2 regions of the Glutamicibacter mishrai genome follow, and region 2 is predicted to be linked to the other one. Evidence: predicted binding sites of a transcription regulator. Region 2 holds the regulator's gene; the other holds the start of a gene.
The links. Region 2 encodes HrcA, which represses chaperone genes, less so after heat shock. Its sites were predicted from a motif close to TTNGCACTCGNNNNNNNCGAGTGCNAA; they were not measured.
Positions count from the first base shown of each region.

Region 1 (8,130 bases), 1.2 Mb from region 2:
AAGAACGAACGAAAAATGAGGCTTTGCGCGACAGGCTGGGCCTGCCACGCGGTTTCGTTGGCCTTGAGGGGACCGATGCCGGCGGCTTCCGGCAACTTCCTTGTAGGGTCCAGTTGGAGCTCGATGAGCTAGAAAAATTATGGAGCCTGAAGTCCCGTTTTGACAAGTGGAAACAGGTACTTTTGGGTGAAGTGAAAATAAACTATTTGGCGCGGTTTTTCGGGGCTGATCATCTGGCAGATCGGCAAGCTGAAAGATCGCCGGGAATGGCGGATCACGCAGCTTGAAGCCGGTCGCCGATTTGGCGCGCGAGGTATCACCGGCTAAGATCATTTAGGTGCTTGACCCTGTGGTCACGGCACAAGTTCGGATCTTTAGCTCAGTTGGTTAGAGCGTTCGCCTCACACGCGAAAGGTCGCTGGTTCGAGTCCAGTAAGATCCACGAAAAAATGCCACCAGCGATGGTGGCATTTTTGCGTTTAAGCTCCGAGCAGTTCGTGGACGCGGGGCTTCACTTCTTCGCCGAGCAGTTTGATGCTGTGCATCATCGCCTCGTGGGGCAGCGTTCCCGCCGAATACTTGATGTCAGCCCGCGACAAGCCCAGTTTCCTGGTGGCCGAGGCGAGCTTCGACGCCACGGTGTCAACGCTTCCGGCCATCATGGCCCCATCTGGTCCCATGGAAGCTTGGAGCCGCATCTTGCTGGCTGGCGGCCATCCTCGTTCAGCCCCAAGGCGGTTCATGGTCCGCTGGTAATGCGGCCAGAGGGTTTCCAGGGCTTCTTCGTCGCTATCTGCGACCAGCCCGTGGAAGTGGGCGGCGACGGGTTGCTCTTCGTGGCCGTATTCCTTCAGCGCGCGGTGGTACAGGGACACCAATCCTTCAAAGCCGGAGGGCTGGCCGCCGATGATGGCAAGGAAGAGCGGCAATCCGTGGCGCGCGGCCCGGACCACGGATTGCGGGCTGCCGCCGACACCCACCCACGTGGTCAAGGGCTGCTTCTCCAGCAGCGGGTAGACCTGCTGGTTGCGCAATGCCGAGCGGTGCTTTCCATGCCAGACCACTGGGTTACCGTGGCGCAATTTCGCCAGGAGGTCCAGCTTCTGCTCGTAGAGCTCTTCATAGTCATCCAGTTCGAAGCCGAACAGCGGGAACGACTCGATAAAGGATCCGCGTCCGGCCACGATTTCCGCACGGCCCTGGGAGATAGCATCCAAGGTCGCGAAGCGCTGGTAGACCCTGACTGGATCATCGCTGGAGAGCACGGTCACGGCGGTGCCCAGCTTGATGCGTTCGGTGGTGCTGGCCAAGGCGGCCAACACGATCTCCGGTGAAGACACGGCGTAGTCGTCGCGATGGTGTTCACCCACGCCGAAGAAGTCCAGATTGGCCGCTTCGGCCGCCTGGCCTTCTGCGATGACATTGCGGATCACCTGCGCGTGGGTGAGCAGGTTCCCCTCGGCGTCCTGGCTGATGTCGCCAAAAGTTTCGGCGCCGATCTCGGGCAGGAGCAGTTTGCCGCTCATCTTGACCTCCGAAGTGTATGCAAAAGTATCTAATTCCTAGCAGGTTCAACCAACTGCTGCCCGGCGATATTCCTCCGGGCAAGATATTGGATAAATGTGTTCGGCGCTACCTAGTGATTTATGCCCGTTCACGCCAACTTATCGCCCATGGGTTGTATCGTGAATTGCATGGGAAAACATCGGTTGAGGGGGCAAGATTAGTGGCGCATCGATCTGACGAAGAGCACGGTGCAACGTCACCGCAGATCGGCGAAGATCCAGCGCCATCAGCCGGTGCGCTTCCGCGTATTTCGACTAGTGAAATCAACATGGGGTTCCACCCGGAAGATCCAGCGGAGGAGCCTCCCACCGCTTCCGAGTTGCCGCTGAATACGGCAGTGAGCGCCAACGTGGCGGCTGCGGCTGCCTCCGACATCGAGTGGCGTACCGGCCAGGTCCACACGACCGACGAAGGCATCACCTTGATGCCAACTCGTGCCAACCCGGTGGCTCGTCGGCTGCTGGCCAAGATGTGGATCTCGGACACCCCGCCGACGCAGGCGCTGAACATCGTCGAGCGGCTCCAGGGCACTCCCTACGCCAACCCCAAGGTCAACGACCAGCAGGATGCTTCCTCTCGTCGCACCATGGAATTCGCCTTGGACCTGGGGGAGACCCTGATCCGTTACGGCGCTGGCGCGCTGGAGGTGGAAACCAGCATCATCGCGGTGACCGCAGCCCTGGGCTTGAGCCACCTGGATGTCGACATCACCAATCAGTCCCTGCACCTCAACTACAGCCCGCCGGATGCCGAGAGCTATTCGGTATTGCGCGTGGTCCGTTCCTACACGTCAAACTATGCGGGGCTGGTGCTGGTGCACGAGCTGGTCTCGGACATCATTGCCGGCGGTGTTTCGCGCAGCGCTTCGGCTAAGCGCCTGAAGGAAATCACCCGCCGCCCCAAGCCATTCCCTCGTTGGATTGTTGCCAGTGGCCGGGCGCTGTTCGCAGCGGCCTTCGTGCTTTTTATTGGCGGTTCATGGGCCGGTGCGCTGGTGGCGATGATTTCCTCCAGCCTGGTGACGCAGATCGGGCGCTACGGCTCGCGCTGGCGCGTCCCCGAATTCTTCACCATTGCCGTCTCGACCATGGTGATTACCGGGATCGCGCTGATCGGGCATCAACTTCATGCCCCTTTGGATCCGGCGCTCGTGGTTTCCGGCGGTATCCTGCTGCTTCTGCCTTCGGGACGTTTTGTCTCGGCTCTGCAGGACGCTATCAACGGCTTCCCAGTCACCGCGGTAGGCCGCTTGTTCTCCGCCAGCCTGACCTATGGGGCGATCTTGAGCGGCATCGCTGCTGCCCTGGTGATCTCCGATGCGTTCGGCGGCGAAGAAGTCGATGTCCATCAGATCGTGACGACCGAGTATCCGGCGTGGTTGCTGGTCCTCTTGGTGGCCGTGGCCATTGTCGCCGGCGCCGTGACCGAACAAAGCGCGCTGCGCTTGCTGTTGCCGACTGCGGGGATCGCCGTGGGCGGCTATCTGATCCAGATGCTCGCCGAAAGCATTGGCCTGGGTGAACGCGCGGTTCCAGCAATCGTTGCCACAGTGATCGGCTTTGCCGCTCGCTTCGCTTCGGACAAGCTGCGCACGCCGCAGCTGGTCCTTGCAGCTCCGGCCGTGATGTTCCTGCTGCCAGGTTTGATGATCTTCCGGGCCATGTACGGCATCGTGATCAACGTCGATGACATGGCCACCGGTCTTGTGGAGATGTTCAATGCCATGGCGATCATGCTGTCTATTGCCGGCGGCGTTGTCTTCGGTGAGACCCTGTGCCGCCCGCTGACTTCCAACGCACGGCGCGAACGCCGGCGCATCCGCCGCCGCTAGGCCAACGGCAACGACCAATCAATCGGCTCCTGTCCCTGCTCGGACAGGAGCCGATTTGCTTGGGAGAAGGGCTTGGACCCGAAAAAGCCGCGTGAAGCCGAGAGCGGCGAGGGGTGCGCGCTGCGCAGCTGGGGCAGGTTGCCGAGGTCGGCGGCGAACTTCTGGGCGTGGTTGCCCCAAAGAATGGCGACCGGTGGATTGTCGCGCGTATTCAGGGCAGCGAACACCGACGCGAGGATTGGCTCCCACCCGAGTTTTTGATGGGAACCGGCCTTGCCCGCAGCCACTGACAGCGCTTGATTCAGCAATAGCACCCCGCGCTGGAGCCAAGGGCCCAGATCGGGATGGGGCGCAGGGCTGATGCCCAAATCCGATTCCAGCTCTTTGTAGATATTGCCCAGGGAACGCGGCAAAGGTCGGAGCTGTTTATTGGCGGCAAATGCCAAACCATTGGGGTGCCCCGGTGTCGGGTACGGGTCCTGGCCGATAATTAGGACTTTGACCTCCGATAATGGCAGGGTAAGTGCGCGGAACATCACCTTCGGATCAGGCAAGAGGACTTCGCCTTGCGATGAACGTTTGGTTAATTCGAGGGCAAGGCGACGTAGATTTCCATCCTGCCCGCTCAGCGCCGGAACCCAATCCTGGGCAATAAATCCGTGGTCGGCCATGGATTGCGCGCCGTGGAAGAACGGGAAATCCACGGGCTCGTACACCGGTGCCGGTGGTGGCTCGGGAGCGTCAAACAAGGCATCTTGCATTTCATCCATAGGTGCCATTGTGCCGTTTTTCTGGCGTGCCTGTGCCCGACCACACGGCGATAGCCCAACAGATTGGTTAGAATATCGGTGGTATGTCTACCAACGGTGGAGTACATGCATGACTGAAATACGCAAAAACTGAGCCGAGGACAGGGGTGAGGGCGGATGGCTGAGAACGAGTTGCTGGTTGATTTTGTGATGAACCCGGATTCGGAATTGGACGAACGTTCACAACAGATCCTGAGCTTGGAAAAATTGTGGTGGAAGTATGCCGGAGCCAAGGAACAAGCGATTACCAAGCAGTTCTCAATGTCGCCAACCAATTACTATCAGCTGCTGAACCAGCTGATTGAAACTGATGCGGCCATGGCCTACGACCCGATGCTGGTTAAGCGACTGCGCAGAACACGTTCAACAAAACGTCGTGTGGGCGGTAAGGTCGGCTCGGGACGATAACCCAGCCTGCCGTGACCAGTCAGACCTCGAGCAAGGACAAGAATGACCAACTACCCGCGTGACGAATTTGATCGCGTACCGGAGTTCAACACCCGTGTGGGTTCACACCACGCGCACGGATGGGCGCAGTCCGCCGCCTCAAAGTCGACCGGCGGCAAATTGCTGTGGGTAGTGCTAACCGCCGTGATCGTCCTGGTCATCGGTGCCACCTCGTTCATCTTTGGTCCTCAGCTCAAGGACAGCATTGCCGGTTCGTCCAGCAGTGAAAGCTCGCAGTCCCAAGACGGCGACGCCGGCGAGTCAGCCGACAGCTCGGAAGAAGCATCGCCGAGCGAATCTTCCTCCCCGTCAAGCACCATTGACGATGCCGAGGTGCTCTTCGGCCAGCAGATCGGTGTCTACAACGGAGCCAGCGTGGCTGGAGTCGCAGGTGCCGGCGAAGAAGCCATGACCGAAGCCGGATTCACCAATATCGTCGCCGATAACTGGAGCAAGCCAGCCGACGTATCCGCGGTGTACTACGTCTCGGAGTCCTACCGAACCACGGCCCAAAAGGCCGCTGAAGTGCTGAACATCGACGAAGTATTGCAGACCAGTAACATTCCAAATCGTGTCACCGTCGTGCTGGGCACCGACGACCCACTAGGGCTGAACGAATAGTTCGTTCATAATTCTCTTCGCTCAGAGCCGATCGGCTTGCACTCGCCATGCGAGAGTGCCAATATTTGTATTAGCACTCTTGCGCAGCGACTGCTAACGCCGGTCGGCTTTTGTGTTCCCTACGGGACAAAGAGCCATCGGATGGCGCGCTGTCGGATAGAGCGTGGAAACTACCTCAGATAGCGAGAGCTGAAACGGTCGCTGGCCCGATGCCGCACCGGAGAACTCGTCCGTCGCGGGCGCTGTCTGTCGGTTGCATTTTCGCAAAATCGTCCCGAAAGGACCGTACGCCACTATGGCTAAGATGATTGCATTTGACGAGGAAGCACGCCGCGGACTCGAGCGCGGACTGAACACCCTCGCTGACGCGGTAAAGGTGACCCTAGGCCCACGCGGCCGCAACGTCGTTCTGGAAAAGAAGTGGGGCGCTCCTACTATCACCAACGACGGTGTGTCCATCGCTAAGGAAATCGACCTCGAGGATCCTTACGAGAAGATCGGCGCAGAGCTGGTCAAGGAAGTTGCCAAGAAGACTGACGACGTCGCCGGTGACGGTACCACCACCGCAACCGTTCTTGCTCAGGCATTGGTTAAGGAAGGCCTGCGCAACGTTGCCGCTGGCGCCGACCCAATCGCGCTGCGCCGCGGTATCGACAAGGCTGTAGAAGCTGTTACCGCTGAGCTGTTCGCCGCTGCCAAGAAGATCGAGTCCAAGGAGCAGATCGCTGCTACCGCTTCGATCTCCGCAGGCGACAAGGAAATCGGCGGCCTGATCGCTGAAGCTCTCGACAAGGTCGGCGAGCAGGGCGTTATCACCGTTGAAGAGTCCAACACCTTCGGCCTTGAGCTGGAGCTGGCAGAGGGCATGCGCTTCGACAAGGGCTACATCTCCGCTTACTTCGTCACCGATACCGAGCGCCAGGAAACCGTTCTTGAGGATCCATACATCCTCATCGTGAACTCCAAGATCTCCTCGGTCAAGGACATGGTGACCCTGCTGGAGAAGGTCATGCAGTCGAACAAGTCGCTGCTGATCATCGCCGAAGACGTTGAGGGCGAAGCCCTGGCTACCCTGATCCTGAACAAGATCCGTGGCCTGTTCAAGTCCGTTGCCGTCAAGGCTCCAGGCTTCGGCGACCGTCGCAAGGCCATGCTGACCGACATCGCCATCCTGACCGGCGGCCAGGTTGTTTCCGAGGAAATCGGGCTGTCCCTGGACAACGTTGGCCTCGAAGTCCTGGGTACCGCCCGCAAGGTCGTTATCACCAAGGACGAAACCACCATCGTTGAAGGCGGCGGCGAAGCCGACGCTATCGAAGGCCGCAAGGCCCAGATCGCAGCCGAGATCAAGAACACCGACTCGGACTACGACCGCGAGAAGCTGCAGGAGCGCCACGCAAAGCTCTCCGGCGGAGTCGCTGTGCTGAAGGCCGGCGCTGCTACCGAGGTCGAGCTCAAGGAGCGCAAGCACCGCATCGAAGATGCCGTGCGCAACGCCAAGGCAGCCGTTGAAGAAGGCATCGTCGCCGGTGGTGGCGTTGCACTGATCCAGGCCGGCGCTGCTGCATTCGCAAAGCTTGAGCTGGAAGGCGACGAGGCAACCGGCGCGAACATCGTTCGTGTTGGCATCGAAGCACCACTGAAGCAGATCGCACTGAACGCTGGCCTGGAGCCAGGCGTTGTCGCCGACAAGGTCAAGGGCCTGGCCGCTGGCCACGGCCTGAACGCTGCCACCGGCGAGTACGTGAACCTGCTCGAAGCTGGCGTCAACGACCCAGTGAAGGTGACCCGTTCGGCACTGCAGAACGCAGCATCGATCGCTGGCCTGTTCCTGACCACCGAAGCTGTTGTTGCAGAGAAGCCAGCTCCTGCTGGCGCTGCCCCAGCCGGTGGCGACGACATGGGTGGCATGGGCGGAATGGGCGGCTTCTAAGCTTCCCCGCCGATCTAGCGCATCACCTGCGCTGATGGCCTGGTACCTTCGGGTACCAGGCCATCAGCCGTTAACGAGCCAAAATCGGGTTAGCCCTTCCAACCCTGCAGATGCTCTAGTTCCCGGCTCACATTGGAGCGTGCAGCGGACTCCCACAAGTCACGTCCCGCAGCCGTCGCATAGATCGTGGCCTTCTCCAGCAGTGCTGTGAGAATCCTGCTTCGGCCTTCGGCCAAAACGTGGCGCGGAAGATGCGCATACTCCTGGTAGATCGCGTGGGCATAGCGTTGGTATGCCGGTTCTGGGCGGGCCAGCACTTCCAGATCCGCATCGCACAGGATCCGTCCCAGCCGGTCCGACTCCTTGGGGTTGTGCCCGGCCGTGAGCAGGATCAGGTCGCTGACGGTACTCACAGCCCGGGCAGAGAGCACAGAATCGAGCCGTTCGCGAGCAAGCACCGCCGACTTGAACTCATCTTCGGCTGTCCCCTGGTACACCGCATCGTGGAACCAGGCCGCCAGCTGGAGGAGCATCAGCTCTTCAGCGGAGAGCTTTCCACCCAGGCGGTCCACTGCTTCGAGCACCGAGAGCAGATGGACCCGGTCATGATAGTACCGGTGTTCCTGGGACCACAGGCCGAGCAGCTCCTTGCCCAATTCGGGCTCGGTCGGCAAGGTGCGGGCCCAGCGGCGGCGCAATATGGCGTCCAGCTTTTCGGCGCGATACTTGGCCGGGATGCGCAGTCCCGAGGCAACCAGGGCGCGGACCAGCTCGCCACCGGTGACTTCCTTCGCGCCGGCGCGGACCAATTGCTCATAGCGTTCGCGGGGAACGTCGTAGTGGTCCTTGTCGAACGCCCGCAAAGAGATCTCTTGCTGGGCGGCGAACTGATGAAGCTCATCGAGGGAGGTATCCGAGACCAG
Region 1 is NZ_CP032549.1:2,356,628-2,364,757, forward strand. It holds tRNA gene D3791_RS11185 (tRNA-Val) at 369-442, shown strand; gene D3791_RS11190 (Atu2307/SP_0267 family LLM class monooxygenase) at 480-1,526, opposite strand; gene D3791_RS11195 (threonine/serine exporter family protein) at 1,727-3,397, shown strand; gene D3791_RS11200 (uracil-DNA glycosylase) at 3,394-4,158, opposite strand; gene D3791_RS11205 (DUF3263 domain-containing protein) at 4,324-4,614, shown strand; gene D3791_RS11210 (LytR C-terminal domain-containing protein) at 4,657-5,274, shown strand; gene groL (chaperonin GroEL) at 5,570-7,207, shown strand; gene D3791_RS11220 (DUF4031 domain-containing protein) at 7,297-8,130, opposite strand, start outside.
Region 1: a site for HrcA is predicted at 5,345-5,371, ahead of groL (chaperonin GroEL). Genes of this name have one in related genera too.

Region 2 (8,130 bases):
CGACCGATCCGTCGCTTATCCGCAACTTCTGCATCATTGCCCATATCGACCACGGTAAGTCGACCCTGGCCGACCGCATGTTGCAGCTAACCGGCGTTGTCTCGGCCCGCGACATGAAGGCCCAATATCTGGACCGCATGGATATTGAGCGCGAGCGCGGTATCACCATCAAGTCCCAGGCAGTGCGCATGCCTTGGGAATCCGAGGACGGAACCGCTTACGCGCTGAATATGATCGACACCCCGGGACACGTTGACTTCACTTACGAAGTTTCGCGTTCGCTGGCGGCATGCGAAGGCGCGATCCTTCTGGTTGACGCGGCCCAGGGCATTGAAGCGCAGACCCTGGCGAACCTCTACTTGGCCATCGAAGGCGATCTGACGATCATTCCTGTGCTGAACAAGATTGACTTGCCCAATGCGCAGCCTGAAAAGTATGCCGCCGAGCTGGCGAACCTCATCGGGTGCGAGCCCGAAGAAGTGCTGAAGGTTTCCGGCAAAACCGGCGAAGGCGTAGAAGCCCTGCTCGATGAGGTCATCAAGCAGCTGCCGCCTCCTGTGGGCGATGCCAAGGCACCAGCCCGCGCCATGATCTTCGACTCGGTATACGACACCTACCGTGGCGTGGTGACCTACGTTCGCGTCGTCGACGGCAACCTGTCTCCTCGCGAGAAGATCCAGATGATGTCCACCGGCACCACCCACGAGCTATTGGAGATCGGTGTTTCCTCGCCGAACCCAGAGCCGACCAAGGGCTTGGGCGTCGGCGAGGTAGGCTACCTGATCACTGGCGTGAAGGATGTTCGCCAGTCCAAGGTCGGCGATACCGTGACCAACTACCTGAAGCCTGCCGGCGAATCGCTGGGCGGCTACGAAGAAGCCAAGCCAATGGTGTTCTCCGGCCTGTACCCGATGGATGGCACCGATTACCCGGTGCTGCGTGACGCACTGGATAAACTGCAGCTCAACGACGCCGCGCTGACTTACGAGCCGGAGACTTCCGTAGCCCTGGGCTTCGGTTTCCGTGTGGGCTTCCTGGGCCTTTTGCACTTGGAAATCACTCGCCAGCGACTGGAGACGGAGTTCAATCTGGACCTGATCTCCACCGCGCCGAACGTGGTCTACGAAGTCATGGGCGAAGACAAGCAGATGATCACCGTGACCAACCCTTCGGAGTTCCCGGACGGCAAGATCCTCGAAGTGCACGAGCCGATGGTCGCTGCGACCATTCTGGCCCCGAGCGAATTCATTGGCGCGGTGATGGAACTGTGCCAGTCGCGTCGTGGAACCATGCGCGGCATGGATTACCTGTCAGAAGATCGCGTCGAAATGCGCTATCACCTTCCGCTGGCGGAAATCGTGTTCGACTTCTTCGACCAGCTCAAGTCCAAGACCCGCGGGTACGCATCGCTGGACTGGAAGGCTGATGGCGAGCAGGTCGCCGATCTGGTGAAGGTCGACATCTTGCTGCAGGGTGATCAGGTGGACGCGTTCAGCGCCATTACCCACCGCGACAAGGCCTACTCCTACGGCACCATGATGACCTCGAAGCTGCGCGAGCTGATCCCTCGCCAGCAGTTCGAAGTTCCCATCCAGGCCGCGATCGGTTCGCGGATCATTGCCCGCGAAAACATCCGCGCCATCCGCAAGGACGTTTTGGCCAAGTGCTACGGCGGCGATATCAGCCGCAAGCGCAAGCTGCTGGAAAAGCAGAAGGAAGGCAAGAAGCGCATGAAGATGGTTGGCCGTGTGGAAGTTCCACAGGAAGCCTTCATCGCGGCTCTGTCCACCGACGAACCGAAAAGGAAGTAGATGCCTTCAGTTCTGCCTGACGGCGATCCGGCTCCAGCCGATGGTCTGCTCCCAGCTTCATGTGCGCATGAAGCTGAGGGGCGGACCATGTCCTTTTATGTGCATATTCCGTTCTGCACCGTTCGCTGCGGCTATTGCGATTTCAACACGTACACCGCCACCGAGCTCGGCTCGGGCTCAAGCCAGGCGACCTACGCTGCCACGGTCGGCAAGGAGATCAGTTTCGCGCGCGAGGTGATGGACCGTTCCGGCCAGCCGCACCGCGAGATCGAAACGGTATTCTTCGGAGGCGGTACGCCTACCTTGTTGCCGGCCAGCGATTTGGTGTCGGTTCTTGACCAGATCCGCAAGGACTTCGGGCTGAAACCGGGCGCTGAAATCACCACCGAAGCCAATCCTGATTCGGTTACCCGTGAAAGCCTGCAGGAATTGGCCAATGGCGGATTTACCCGCGTGTCTTTTGGCATGCAGTCAGCTGTGCCGCATGTGCTCAAGGTGCTCGAACGCACCCACGATCCCAAGCGCGTTCCGCAGGCTGTTGCCTGGGCTCGCGAAGCCGGGCTGGATGTCAGCGTTGACCTGATCTATGGCACGCCGGGGGAGTCGCTGGAGGATTGGCGCACGAGTATCGAAGCGGCGCTGAGCTACAAGCCTGATCATATTTCTGCCTACGCATTGATCATCGAAGAGGGAACGAAGCTTGCCGCGCAGATTCGTCGCGGGGAAGTCCCGAATATCGACGATGACGATCACGCCGAGAAGTACCAGTTGGCTGATGACATGTTCGCCGCCGCCGGTTTCTCGTGGTACGAAGTGAGCAATTGGGCCAAGACCCCTGCGAATGCCTGCCAGCACAATATCGCGTATTGGAAGGGCGGCGACTGGTGGGGCGCCGGCCCTGGAGCGCACTCGCATGTTGGCGGCCTGCGATGGTGGAATGTCAAGCATCCTGCCGCCTACCAGCAGCGCATCGATGCCGGGATCTCTCCGGGGCACGGTCGCGAATACCCTGATGCGCAGGCTGCCCAGTTGGAGCGGACCATGCTGCTGACCCGGCTGAGTTCAGGCATGCAGATCAGCGAGCTCGATGACACGGGCCGCAGGAAGGTTGCCGGGCTGATCGCCGATGAGCTCATCGATGCCCAGGCGGCTTTTGCTGGAACTATCGTGTTAACGCAACGAGGCCGGCTCTTAGCCGACCTCGTGGTGCGAGAATTACTCGATTTCTGATCCTGTTCAGTAGAACTACTTCATCAGGCGAAGATTGAACTTGTAGCGGTGAGGGCGTCCCTTGTTGGCCTGGATGGCCGCAAGGGCGCCTGAGACCGTCATGTAAACCCATAGCGCCACTGCGAGCACGGAGAAAAGCCATCCGATGCCCGGCAGGATCGTGCATACATTCAGTACGATCGCGAGGATGGTCAACGGGAGAGTGAAGTTGAATGCTTCCTTGGACTCCTGGGCTGTAAAGGCTCCACGGTCGCGGAAGACAGCAAAAATAATAGCGGATGGAATGCAACCGAGGATGGCGCCGAAGTGTGCCATCGTTGACCATTGCCGGTCCTCAGTAGGAGTCAGCGGCAACGCAGCAGTTCGCGACCCTTCGAAGCGCGAGTTCTCCGATGACTGCGTCTGGCGTGAAGTCACTATTTTTCCTTGTCTTGCTGTGTCTGGTGTTAACTCCATCATAGCCGGGACGGTTCACCCGGCGGTGAGATTACAGGGTTAAAGTCCAACTATTAGTCAATTGTTAGGAAACCGTAATCTTCGGTTGTCAGAAAATCGATCAATTCTTCTATTCTTCCCAACAGTTGTGGCTCCAGCTGCCCGTAGTGCGAGACAGTGGACAGGATCCGTTGCCAGCCGATGCCGATGTCCTCGGCAGTTTCATGCGGCCAGCCAAAGGCTTTCAGCACCCCGGTTTTCCAGTCGGTTCCCTTCGGGATCACCGGCCATGCTTTGATCCCGAGGGTCGAAGGCTTGATGGCCTGCCACACGTCGATATACGGGTGGCCGAGGATGAGCACATTCTGCGCGGCCCCGGGGACTTTCATGGCTTCGGCGACGATGCGAGCTTCCTTGGTACCGGAGACAAGGTGGTCGACGAGGATTCCGAGCCTGCGGTCCGCAGAAGGCGCGAAGTCGCGGATGGCGCCGGCGAGATCATCCACGCCATGCAGGGGCTCGACCACGATGCCTTCGACGCGCAGGTCGTGGCCCCAGACTTTCTCCACGAGTTCGGCGTCGTGTTTGCCTTCCACCCAGATGCGGCTGGCACGAGCTTCGCGAGCTTTGAGTCCGGACACCGCTCGGGATCCCGAAGCGGAGACCATGGTCTTCGGCTGCGCGGCCTTGGCCACCGGGTCAACCATTTCCACCGGCTCGCCTTCAAGGTAGAACCCGAATCCGGCCTGGAATGAACGGGTCTTGCCGTGCCGGTCCTCAAGGACGATAATGCGCATGCCACCAGACTTTTCAGTACGTATGACCTCGCCGACCCAGCCTGAGGTGGCGTCCTCCAGGACCATGCCACGCTCGATAGGTACCTGTCGGAGTTTTTTCGCTGCTGGAGCACTGAGATCCTGCGGTCCCCAGGAGTAATTAGTCACGTACTGCCTTTCGCTGTGATCGAATACGCTCGAAAACCAATGCTAGCAACCGATGAACGTATTAGACTTGGCACTTGACAGGTTAGAGTGCCAAACCCTTCTGAAAGGGATTCCAAGGAGGTGGCGTTGTGAGTGAGCTTCGGCGTTTGGATGTTTTGCGCGCCATCGTGGAAGACTACGTCCAGTCCCGTGAACCGGTTGGCTCCAAGGCGCTGCTTGATCGGCACAACCTTGGCGTCAGCGCGGCCACGATCAGGAATGACATGGCCCTGCTTGAGGAAGAGGGCCTCATCGCGGCTCCCCACACTTCTTCGGGACGGATCCCGACCGAGAAGGGCTACCGGCGCTTTGTCGATGAGATCGGCGAGCTCAAGCCGCTGTCGCGGGCTGAACGCGACGCCATCAACAAGATCCTGGACAGCTCCACGGACCTTGATGAGATGCTCACGAGCACCGTGCGCCTGCTGGCTCGACTGACCAACCAAGTGGCGATGATCCAGGTGCCGCACTATGACACCGCTTCGCTGAAGAACCTTGAGCTGGTCAGCCTGGGCAGCACCCAGGTACTGATGGTGATGATCGCCTCCAACGGCACTGTCGACCAGCGCATGATGGCTGTTCCGCGGCTGTATACGGATACTGAACTGGCTGATTTGAAGCTGTGGCTGCTCAATAGTTTTGAAGGCGTGCAGCTGGCCGATCTGGGCGGCAAGCTGTCGCGATCCGGTTTGAGCCCGCAGCAGCAAGCCGAGCCGTTGGTCGATGCTGTGTTGCATGCGCTGGAGGAAATGGCTCAAGCTGCGAATACGCAGCGCATCATCATGGCTGGAACAGCCAATCTGGCTCGCGTGGAAGGCGACTTCCCCTTGAGCATTACCCCGGTTCTCGAAGCCCTCGAAGAGCAGGTAGTGCTGCTTAAGCTCTTCTCCGAGCTTGAGGCCGATTCGCGCGGCGTGGCCGTGGCGATCGGCACTGAACACCACTACGGGCAGCTATCGGAGGCAGCCGTGGTAGCAACCACGTACGGCTCGGATGTGCGCAACAAGCTCGGGGTGCTCGGTCCGACCCGCATGAACTACCCGACCTCGATGGCCTCTGTGCGGGCAGTTGCCCGCTACCTGTCAAAGATTTTGGCGAACTAACTACGCTGGCGATACGCTTAGCATTTTTTGAATTTTGCATTTTTAGGAAAGGACACGGCGAATAACGTGAGCTCGCATTACGAGACCTTGGGCATTGCCAAGGACGCGACCCCTCAGGAAATCAAGAGTGCCTACCGAAAGCTGGCACGCAAGCTGCACCCGGATGTGAATCCAAGCGAGGACGCCGCAGAGCAGTTTAAGCTTGTGACCCGCGCTTACGAGGTTCTTTCCGACCAGACCAAGCGCTCGAACTATGATGCCACCGGCGACGAAAACGGCAACGGCCACCCAGGATTCGGAGCTGGCGGCGGACAGGGCTTCGGCGGGTTCGGCGACATCTTCGAACAGTTCTTCGGCGGGGGACAGGCCCAAGGTCCGGCATCGCGCACCCAGCCAGGCCGCGATGCGCTGATCACCATCACCATCGACCTGGAAGACGCCGTCAAGGGCACCGTGTACCCGCTGGAGATGGAAACCGCAGTCACCTGCAAGACCTGCAATGGTTCCTGCACGCGCGAGGGCACCAGCCCGGTAACCTGCGACATCTGCCACGGTGCCGGCCAGGTGCAGCGCCCAGTGCGCTCCTTCCTCGGCCAGATGATGACCGTGGAAACTTGTGCTGCCTGCCGCGGTTTCGGCACCACCATTCCGGACCCTTGTCTGGAGTGCAACGGCGAAGGCCGCGTACGCGAGCACGTTTCCAAGTCGCTGAACGTGCCTGCAGGTGTTGATTCCGGCACCCGCATCCAGCTGCGCGGACAGGGTGAAGCCGGTCCTGGTGGCGGCCCCAATGGCAACCTCTTCGTCGAGGTGGACGTGCGCCGCCACAAGGTCTTCGAACGCGCTCAGACCGATCTGCACGCTAAGATGAGCCTGCCGATGACCGCAGCGGCCCTGGGCTGCGAGCTCACGCTCGAGACTTTCGACGGCGAGCAGCCGATCAATGTCGATGCAGGCGCCCAGGACGGCGACACCGTGACCCTGCCAGGTCTTGGCGTGCCTCGCCTTCGTGGCGGCAAGCGTGGCGATATCATCGTGCACCTTCAGGTGGAGACCCCGACCAAGCTTGATGCCGCCCAGCGCGACCTGCTCGAGCAGCTGGCAAAGCTTCGTGGCGAGGAATTGACCGCTGGCCGAGTCGAGCACTCCGGCGGCATGTTCTCCCGGCTGCGCGACAAGCTGAACCAGCGCTAAGCATGAGCAACCACAGCTTCGTCATCGACCCCGAACTGGCGCAGAACTCGCTTCCGGGGGATACCTTTGAGCTCTCGGGCCCCGAGGCCCACCATGCGGTGACCGTCAAGCGGGTCACCGCCGGTGAGCACCTGGACTTGCTTGACGGCCAAGGACTGCGGCTGACGGTTGAGGTTCTGGGCACGGGCAAGGACCTGCTCAGCGCGAGGGTGATCCAGAGGACCCAAGAGGTCGGCAGCGATCACCCTGTGACCTTGGTGCAGGCTCTGTCCAAGGGCGATCGGGATCTGCAGGCTGTCGAGTCCGCAGTCGAGCTCGGTGTGCTCGCCGTCCGGCCCTGGCAGGCTGACCGTTCCATCGTGCGCTGGAACTCGGCTAAGACTGAAAAGGCCCTGGCCAAGTGGCGAGCCCAAGTCCGCTCTGCGCAAAAGCAATCCCGTCGGGCTTTCGAGCCCGAGGTCCTGGCTCCAACGAATTCCAAGGAGCTGGCCAAGGCCATTGCCGCTGATGTCCAAGCCGGCGCACTGGTCCTGGTCCTGCACGAGCAGGCCACCGAAGCTGTCGCCGCGCACGTATCATCGTGGCGTGCTTCAGCGCAATCAGGTCAAAAGGTCGTAATGATCGTGGGGCCGGAAGGCGGAATCTCGGATTCGGAGCTGCAGGCCTTCGTAGAAGCCGGCGCTCAGGCCGCACTGCTCGGACAGCACGTGCTCAGGGCCTCTACTGCCGGGCCGGCAGCCCTGGTATTGATCCGCCACCTGCTCGGCGAACTGTGATTTAACCAGCAATTCGCGGGTACCCGTTTAAGGGTGCCCGCGAATTCTTGTATGCAGATTAGATCGGCAATGTCCTAGTTGTGGTTACTTCACCGTGAAATCTGAAGTGACTTCTCCGACTTTCGCCTCGGATTCGGATTCCATGCCCCAGAACGTGAGCTTGTATGAGCCAGGGGTTAGGCGCTCGGTGATGCTGAAAGCGCCGCTCTTTTCGATTTTCCCGGTGATGACCTGCTTCTGGGCAGTGATCACTGTGAGCTTGCCGTCGGCGTCCTTTTTCTGCAGGGAATAGAACGTCCCGATATCAAAGTTCGTGGTCCGTCCGTTGATCCGGACTTTGCCTTCCTTCAGCACCGTTCCGTACTGCGGATCAATAATCCAGATCGGTGCCATGAACTTGGCGTTGCGTTCGTAGACGTCCTTGATCCGATAGCCGCCGAAGACATCTGCATTGGGCTGGCCGTCGACCAGGATCTTCACGGTCGGGGAGGATTCTCCCGCAAGTAGCCCGGAACTCGCGGCCGCAGCGCTGGCGGTGAACACCAGCTGCTGGATAGATCGTTCCGAAAGGCCCTCATCGAGGTGGGCGCTGAACACC
Region 2 is NZ_CP032549.1:3,517,880-3,526,009, reverse strand. It holds gene lepA (translation elongation factor 4) at 1-1,811, shown strand, start outside; gene hemW (radical SAM family heme chaperone HemW) at 1,812-3,041, shown strand; gene D3791_RS16440 (DUF4870 domain-containing protein) at 3,057-3,458, opposite strand; gene D3791_RS16435 (DUF3097 domain-containing protein) at 3,551-4,420, opposite strand; gene hrcA (heat-inducible transcriptional repressor HrcA) at 4,549-5,562, shown strand; gene dnaJ (molecular chaperone DnaJ) at 5,629-6,756, shown strand; gene D3791_RS16420 (16S rRNA (uracil(1498)-N(3))-methyltransferase) at 6,759-7,532, shown strand; gene D3791_RS16415 (GerMN domain-containing protein) at 7,617-8,130, opposite strand, start outside.